2 regions of the Streptomyces sp. NPDC036764 genome follow, and region 1 is predicted to be linked to the other one. Evidence: predicted binding sites of a transcription regulator. Region 1 holds the regulator's gene; the other holds the start of a gene.
The links. Region 1 encodes HspR, which represses chaperone genes until heat shock. Its sites were predicted from a motif close to TTGAGNNNNNNNNNCTCAA; they were not measured.
Positions count from the first base shown of each region.

Region 2: lon (endopeptidase La) is a predicted target of HspR. The motif match lies at 2,539-2,557, and genes of this name have one in related genera.

Region 1 covers NZ_JBVJPT010000003.1:268,992-273,407, reverse strand. Annotated here, with positions in the region: gene grpE (nucleotide exchange factor GrpE) at 1-506, shown strand, start outside; gene dnaJ (molecular chaperone DnaJ) at 543-1,724, shown strand; gene ACZ69Q_RS16145 (heat shock protein transcriptional repressor HspR) at 1,731-2,177, shown strand; gene ACZ69Q_RS16140 (fibronectin type III domain-containing protein) at 2,276-3,937, opposite strand; gene ACZ69Q_RS16135 (sugar ABC transporter substrate-binding protein) at 4,231-4,416, shown strand, end outside.
Region 2 covers NZ_JBVJPT010000005.1:199,571-203,986, reverse strand. Annotated here, with positions in the region: gene ACZ69Q_RS21595 (response regulator transcription factor) at 1-340, opposite strand, end outside; gene ACZ69Q_RS21590 (spermidine synthase family protein) at 473-1,150, opposite strand; gene ACZ69Q_RS21585 (rhomboid-like protein) at 1,433-2,314, shown strand; gene lon (endopeptidase La) at 2,580-4,416, shown strand, end outside.

The DNA of each region.
Region 1 (4,416 bases):
CCCAGTTGGACCAGGTGCGTACGGCGCTCGGTGAGCGCACGATGGACCTCCAGCGGCTCCAGGCCGAGTACCAGAACTACCGCCGCCGCGTGGAGCGCGACCGGATCACGGTCAAGGAGATCGCCATCGCGAACCTCCTGACCGAGCTCCTGCCCGTGCTCGACGACATCGGCCGCGCGCGGGAACACGGCGAACTCGTCGGTGGGTTCAAGTCGGTGGCGGAGTCCCTGGAGACCGTCGCCGCCAAGATGGGCCTGCAGCAGTTCGGCAAGGAGGGCGAGCCCTTCGACCCGACGATCCACGAGGCGCTGATGCACTCCTACGCGCCGGACGTCACCGAGACGACCTGCGTCGCGATCCTCCAGCCGGGGTATCGCATCGGCGAGCGCACCATCCGCCCCGCGCGGGTGGCCGTCGCCGAGCCCCAGCCGGGCGCGCAGACCGTCAAGGAGGACTCCGCCGAGTCGGCCGACGACAAGGAGAGCGGTGGCCCGGACGAGGGCTGACGTTGAACTGACGAGGAGAGAGGAGGGACGTCGGGGATGAGCACCAAGGACTTCATCGAGAAGGACTTCTACAAGGTCCTCGGCGTCCCCAAGGACGCCACCGAGGCCGAGATCAAGAAGGCGTACCGGAAGCTCGCCCGCGAGTTCCACCCGGACGCCAACAAGGGCAACGCCAAGGCGGAGGAGCGTTTCAAGGAGATCTCCGAGGCGAACGACGTCCTCGGCGACCCCAAGAAGCGCAAGGAGTACGACGAGGCACGCGCCCTGTTCGGCAACGGCGGCTTCCGCCCGGGGCCGGGCGGCGCGGGCGGCTCCTTCAACTTCGACCTGGGCGACCTCTTCGGGGGCGGCGCCCAGGGCCAGGGCGGTTCCGGCGGCTTCGGCGGCGGAATCGGTGACGTCTTCGGGGGCCTGTTCAACCGCGGCGGCGCGGGCACGGGCACGCGTACCCAGCCCAGGCGCGGCCAGGACATCGACACCGAGGTCAGCCTCAGCTTCACCGAGGCGATCGAGGGTGCGACGGTCCCGCTGCGGATGTCCTCGCAGTCGCCGTGCAAGGCGTGTGCGGGCACCGGCGACAAGAACGGCACGCCCAGGGTGTGCCCGACCTGCGTCGGCACCGGCCAGGTGGCCCGGGGTTCGGGCGGCGGCTTCTCGCTCACCGACCCCTGCCCGGACTGCAAGGGGCGCGGCCTGATCGCCGAGCACCCGTGCATGGAGTGCAAGGGCAGCGGCCGGGCGAAGTCGTCCCGGACCATGCAGGTCCGCATCCCCGCCGGGGTGTCGGACGGCCAGCGCATCCGGCTGCGCGGCAAGGGCGCGCCGGGCGAGCGCGGCGGCCCGGCCGGCGATCTGTACGTCACCGTGCACGTCGACACCCACCCGGTGTTCGGCCGCAAGGAGGACAACCTCACGGTGACCGTCCCCGTGACGTTCACGGAGGCGGCCCTAGGCGGCGAGGTCAGGGTCCCCACCCTGGGCGGACCGCCGGTCACTCTGAAGCTGCCGCCCGGCACGCCCAACGGCCGCACCATGCGGGCGCGGGGCAAGGGCGCGGTCCGCAAGGACGGCACCCGCGGAGACCTCCTGGTCACCGTCGAGGTGAGTGTCCCGAAGGACCTTTCGGGGAAGGCTCGTGACGCACTCGAGGCGTATCGCGAGGCGACTGCGGGTGAGGATCCGCGGGCGGAGCTGTTCGAGGCCGCGAAGGGAGCATGACTTCAGATGGACGGTCGTCGACGAAACCCGTATGAACTGACCGAGGAAACCCCGGTCTACGTCATCTCGGTGGCGGCCCAGCTCTCCGGCCTGCACCCGCAGACACTGCGCCAGTACGACCGTCTGGGCCTGGTGTCCCCGGACCGCACGGCCGGCCGCGGCCGCCGCTACTCGGCCCGCGACATCGAACTGCTCCGCCAGGTGCAGGCGTTGTCGCAGGACGAGGGCATCAACCTGGCCGGCATCAAGCGCATCATCGAACTGGAGAACCAGGTCGCCGCCCTGCAGTCCCGGGTGGCCGAACTCCAGGCCGCCGTCGAGGGGGCCGCGGCGGCGATGCAGCAGCGCGAGGCGGCGGTACACGCGTCGTACCGGCGCGACCTGGTGCCGTACCAGGAGGTGCAGCAGACCAGCGCGCTTGTGGTGTGGCGGCCGAAGAAGCCGAAGGACTAGGCAGACCCGCAGGGAAAAGGGGCCCGGAGGATTCTCCGGGCCCCTTTCCTGTGCCGTCGGTGGGCGAACGTCAGCGGCCGACCGTCAGCGGCCGACCGTCAGCGGCCGACGAAGAACTCCAGTGAGGTGCTCTGCGCGCTCTGGCGGCCGTAGGCGTCCACGGCGTACACCTCGGCGATGCAGGGGCCGTTGTAGGGGGCGGTCCAGGAGAGCGACCCCGTGGCGGAGAACCGGGTGCCGCTGCTGCCGCAGGCGCCCGAGATCTCCCAGGAGTAGCCCTTCAGGACGCGTGCCTCGTCGCCCGTGCCGGGGGCGGCCGTGACCTGGATCGGACTGCGCGCGGGTACGCCCGTGGTGACCAGGGTCAGCATCGGCGCGGCCGGGCCGCTCGCGGTGGCCGGCGTCAGGCGGTCGACCGTGGTCTCCGCGGAGGGGCTGGAGTCGGCGTCCTGGGCGTCGACGGCGGCCACGTAGTAGTACGCCTTGCCCTTCGGGGCGGAGGTGTCGGCGTACGACGTGCCGGACGTGGCGCCCAGCAGGCTCCAGGCGCCGGTGGCGGTAGTGCGGCGGTAGACGCGGTAGCCGGTGACCCCGGCGTCCTCGGCCGCGGTCCACGTCACCTTCGTGGAGGCGTCGGCCGGCGTGCTCGTGAGACCCGTGGGGGCGGCGACGGCCGACGCCACGGGGCGGGTGACCACCGCGGAGTCGGAGACCGGGGCGATGTTGCCGGCGGCGTCGATGGCCACCACCTCGTAGTTGTAGGCCAGGCCGGCGGGCGCCACGGGGTCCGTCCAGGACGTGCCGAAGACGATCGCCGGACCGTCCATGTCCGACTGGCCGCCCTCCGCGCCCCACACCTCGTAGTGGTGCACGTCCGTCGACGTCGAGGCCTTCCACGTGAGGGAGTTGCCCGCCGTCGTCCCCAGCGCCGACACGGTCTCGACCCGCGCCGGGGCCGTCCGGTCGACCGTGGCCACACCCTGGTCGGCCGTACCCGACGAGGCGTTGCCCGCCTTGTCGTAGGCGCGGACCTCGTAGTAGTAGGTGTCGCCGGTCACCGGGAGGGTGGCGTCGGTGTACGTGGTGGAGGTGGTCGTCGCGAGGGGGGCGCTGGCGAAGGAGGCGCCCTTGAGGCGGCGGTAGACGCGGTAGCCCGCGAGGTCCATCTCCGGGTTCTTCGCCCAGGTCAGCTTGGCCTTGCCGGTGGCCGTGTCGTACGTGACCTTCGCGCCGGTGGGGGTGAGCGGGTTGACCTTGTCGACGGTCGCCGAAGTCCTCGGGGTGTAGCCGAACTTGACGCGGGCGCTGCCGGTCCAGTTGACGTGGTCGACGCGCAGCGTGTGCTTGCCCGGGGGGACGGTCACGTTGACGGTCTTGGAGACGGTCGTGGAGGTGTTCTTCCACAGGTCGATCTTGCGGGAGCCGTCGAGATAGACGCGGATGCCGTCGAGCCCGGAGGCGGAGAGGGCGAAGGGCCCGCCGGAACCGAAGTCGCGCGTCACGGTCCACCGGACGGCGAAGTTGTCCTTGGGGAGGCCCGTGGCGGGGGCGCCCGTGCCCCAGTCCTGGTCGATCGCGGTGTCGCAGTCCGTCCGCTTCGGGGTGCCCGAAAAGGACGTGTTCGCGAAGAACTGCCGTTTGAAGACCGGCGATGCGCAGGTCACTGCGGCGGACGCGGGGGCTGTCGAGAGCAGGGTGCCCGCGGTGGCGAGCACGACCGTCGCCGCGGCCGCGGCGGTCGTGCGTCTGGCTGGGTTCATTCGATCCTCTGGTCGAGTGCGGGACAGCGATGGGCGCTGTCCTGATCTGGACTCGTGAGGAATGGGGTTGGTTGTACGGATCTTGGTCGCGCGCTCGATCAAGGTTTGGTGGAGGGTGTGTAAGGGGTGTTTGGAGGCATTCCGCTATGTCTTTACATGATCAGCGGAGCGTGGTGTTGCGCACTCGTTAAGTGATTCCGCTTGACGCTGAGGGCAGTCGACGCGTTGGCTTTTCAGTCATCTGGGCGCGTTGACGCGCCCGTGTCCCGAAGGCACCAGAAGTGAGCTCCTCTATGCGTCCCTTGCGCCCCCTGCGCCGCACCGCCACCGCCGTGGCCGCCGCGTCCACTATGACCCTCTCGCTGGCCGCGTGCGGGGCTCTGGGCGTCACCGGGGACAGCAGCGAGGCGAGTCCTACCAAGGGCGACGACGTCACCGTCGGGCTGCTGCTGCCGGAGACGGCGAACACGCGCTACGAC
Region 2 (4,416 bases), on a different contig from region 1:
CGTCGGCGCCGACGCCCAGCCCGACCAGCATGTCGGTCTCGTCGTCGCGCGCGGTCAGCATCAGTACCGGTACCGGCCGCTGGGCCTGCACGCGGCGGCAGACCTCCAGACCGTCGAAACCCGGCAGCATGATGTCGAGGATCAGCAGGTCGGGCTGCCATGCCTCCGCCGTGTCGACCGCGGCCGGACCGTCGCCGGCCGTCTGCACGAGGAATCCCTCGGCACGCAGGCGGGCCGCGATGGCGTCCACGATGGTCGGATCGTCCTCGACCACGAGGACCCGGCGCTGAGCGCCCGGGGTCGCCGCCGTGCCGTTCTGGGAGGTGTGTGTCTGCTCCATCGCCCGCCCCAAAGTTGCTTTCCGGAATCCGTGGGGTGATCCCGCTGACTGGCTATGCCTGCTCATGCTTGCGATTGACGCTTGAATGATCCGCGTCAGGTGAGCAGAGTACGGGGAGTCACCGCGCCACGGCTATCCAGGTCGTACGGCGAGGTGTACGACGTCCGGAACGCCCCGGGCAACGGGGATCTCTTCGGTACGCACCTGTTGGAATCCGGCATTACACAAGGTTTCTTCGAATTCCGGAGAGGGCTGGGCGGACCATACCGCCAGCACCCCACCCGGCCTCAACACCCGTGCGCAGGCCGCGAGTCCACCCGGTGAGTAGAGGCTTTCGTTGCCCTCGGTGACGGTCCATCCGGGGCCGTTGTCGATGTCGAGACACAGCGCGTCATACGTGTCGGATGTCTCATGTACGTACGCCACGAGATCGGTTTCCAGAATCTCGGTGCGCGGGTCGGCGACTGCGGGGGCGGAGAAGTCCGTCAAGGGTCCGTCGAGATGCCAGCCGATAATCGCGCTCTCGCGCTCGACGACGGTGATCCGTCCCGGCCGGGGATCGGCGGCGGCGTGTGCGAGCGAGAAGCCGACGCCGAGGCCGCCGATCAGCAGGTGCGGTGCCGCCCGCCCGTCCAGCGCGCCGAGGGCCGCGTCGACCAGCAGCCGCTCCGAACGCCCGTCGGAGGTGTCCATCAGGAAGCAGCCGTTCGCGATGATCTGGAGCAGTTCACCGTGCCGTCGCAGCACGATCTCGCCGTGCGGGCCCTCGCGGCGGTCCAGGACTTCGGGGATGTCGTACGAAGCGGGCATCCGGCCATCCTGGCAGCTCAACCCGGGCCGACCGAGGGAATTACCTCAGAGGGTGAGCCCAGGCCCGGCGGCGGAACACTCCGGGTTGACGCACATCGGCGCCGGGCCCTCGCGGTCGCAGGGACGGGGCTGCCGGGCGGCGCGTTCCTCGGTGAGCGCGTCTTGTGAGGACGCGCGTGCTTCTTGAGAGGTTGCTGTGAATCGGCGCCCGTGTGGCGACGGTCACAGACATAGGGGGCGGGGCGGGCCAACGCTGAGGGAAAGCGGAAGGAGCGCCTCAGCGTGGAGCGGAGTGTGGCTGCGGGTGCGACGGGGGCGACCCCCGAGCGGGCTTCTTCGGGCGCGGCCGACCGTGCCGGTGACACGGGTCTGCCCGATGTGGCGGGGCTGCTGGACGGGATGCCGCGGCAGCGCGGGCCTGTCGGGGCGTCTGCCGTTTCCTCGCCGGCGTCGGGCCCGCGCGAAGTCGACGTGCGTGAGGCCGCGGCTGCGAAAGTCCGGTCCCTCCGTGCCTGGCGCCTGCTCCCCACCCCCACCGGCACGCCGTTCACCTTCGCCTACGCCGTCGTCCTGACCGTCACCTCCCTTATTGCCACGTACGCCGACCCCGCCCTGGTCCACGCCCTCCACCAGGGCTCCAGCACCGACGTGGCGCACCTCGTGCACACACCCCTGACGGTGCTGGTCGCCAGCGGGCTGTGGATAGCCGGCGGGATCGCGGCGCCGTACACGATCTGCTTCCTGCTGGTGCTCACCGCGCTGGAGCGGCGCATCGGCGGAGCCCGCACGGCCGTCGTCTTTCTGCTCGGCCACGTCCTGGCCACCCTCGCCACCGAGGTGCCCGTGGGGCTCGCGGTGCTGGCCGGGCACCTTCCCGACAGCTCGCTGCACCGTCTCGACTACGGCGTCAGCTTCGGCGTCGCGACGAGCATCGGGGCGCTGACCGGGCTGCTCCGGCCGTGGCTGCGGTGGCCCGTGCTGGCGCTGTTCGGCGCGATGCTGGTCCAGGACCTGCTGAACCTCACCGACCCGCTGACCAACTGGGGGCATCTGATCGCCCTGGTCATCGGGGTCGGGCTGTGGCCGCTCGTGCGGCGGTGGCGCGCGGCCCCGCCGTCGCGGGAAACGGCCGGGGCGGCCTCGCTGCCCGTTTCGGCGACGTAGGCGGCGATCTCCGCAGGCGCGGATCCGGCCCGTCTTGACTCATCGAGGCCGCGGTGGGCCCGCATGGCCCTGAGCCCGTTCCCTCCGGCATCGGTTCCGCCCGTCCATCCGGAAGCAACGCGCCCCGGCGAGCGTTCATATACGAAAGCCGAGGTCACGGCCTGTGCTGGAGCTGATCGCTCACAGCGAACTAAGGCCGGGGAACATTCGAGCCGCCCCGTGCATTGAGTCGGCATAACTCAACTTGACTGCCTAAGGGGAGATCATGGCTTCGACGTCCACTTCGCTCACCCTGCCCGTGCTGCCGCTCGACGACGAGGTAGTGCTGCCCGGAATGGTGGTCCCTCTGGACTTGAACGACGCCGATGTACGCGCCGCGGTGGAGGCCGCCCAGGCCGCTGCCCGCTCCACACCCGGAAAGCCCCGGGTGCTGCTGGTGCCACGCATCGACGGGACGTACCCGGGCACCGGCGTGCTCGGCACCGTCGAACAGGTCGGCCGGCTGGCCGACGGCGACCCGGGCGCACTGATCCGCGGTCGCGGCCGGGTGCGCATCGGCGCCGGGACGAACGGACCGGGTGCCGCCCTGTGGGTCGAGGGAACGCGTATCGACGAGAGCGTGCCCGAGCCGCTGCCCGGACAGGTCGGCGAACTGGTGAAGGAGTACAAGGCCCTCGCCACCGCCTGGCTGCGCAAGCGCGGCGCCTGGCAGGTCGTGGACCGCGTCCAGGCCATCGAGGACGTATCCCAGCTCGCCGACAACTCCGGCTACTCGCCGTTCCTGACCACCGATCAGAAGATCGAGCTGCTGGAGACCGCCGACCCGGTCGCCCGCCTCAAGCTCGCCACCCAGCAACTGCGCGACCACCTCGCCGAGCAGGATGTCGCCGAGACCATCGCCAAGGACGTCCAGGAAGGCGTCGACAAGCAGCAGCGCGAGTTCCTGCTGCGCCGCCAGCTCGAAGCGGTCCGCAAGGAACTGCGCGAGCTGAACGGCGAGAAGGACGGCGAGGAGTCCGACGACTACCGCGCCCGCGTGGAGGCCGCTGACCTGCCGGAGAACGTCCGCGAGGCGGCGCTCAAGGAGGTCGACAAGCTGGAGCGGTCCAGCGACCAGTCCCCGGAGGGCTCCTGGATCCGCACCTGGCTGGACACCGTCCTCGAACTGCCGTGGAACGAGCGCACCGAGGACGCCTACGACATCCAGGGCGCCAAGGGCGTACTCGACGCCGAGCACGCCGGCCTGGAGGACGTGAAGGAGCGGATCACCGAGTACCTGGCGGTGCGCAAGCGCCGCAGTGACCGCGGCCTGGGTGTCGTCGGCGGCCGGCGCGGCGGTGCCGTGCTGGCGCTGGTCGGCCCGCCCGGCGTCGGCAAGACCTCGCTCGGCGAGTCCGTCGCGCACGCGATGGGACGCAAGTTCGTCCGGGTCGCCCTCGGCGGCGTCCGCGACGAGGCGGAGATCCGCGGCCACCGCCGTACGTACGTCGGCGCGCTGCCCGGCCGGATCGTCCGGGCCATCAAGGAGGCCGGTTCGATGAACCCGGTGGTCCTCCTCGACGAGATCGACAAGGTGGGCTCGGACTACCGCGGCGACCCCGCGGCGGCCCTCCTGGAGGTCCTGGACCCGGCCCAGAACCACACCTTCCGCGACCACTACCTGGAGGTCGAACTCGACCTGAGCGACGTGGTGTTCCTGGCCACGGCGAACGTCCTGGAAGCCATCCCCGAGGCACTGCTGGACCGGATGGAACTGGTCCGTCTCGACGGGTACACCGAGGACGAGAAGATCGTCATCGCCCGGGACCACCTGCTCCCGCGCCAGCTCGAGCGGGCCGGCCTGAACAAGGACGAGGTCGCCATCGACGACGGCGCCCTGCGCAGGCTCGCCGGCGAGTACACGCGCGAGGCGGGCGTGCGAAACCTGGAGCGCTCCATCGCACGCCTCCTGCGCAAGGTGGCGGCACAGCACGAACTGGGCGAGCGCGAGCTGCCGTCCACGATCGGCGAGGACGACCTGCGCGCGCTGATCGGCCGGCCGCACCACGTGCCCGAGTCCGCCCAGGACCCGGCCGAGCGCCGCACCGCGGTGCCCGGCGTGG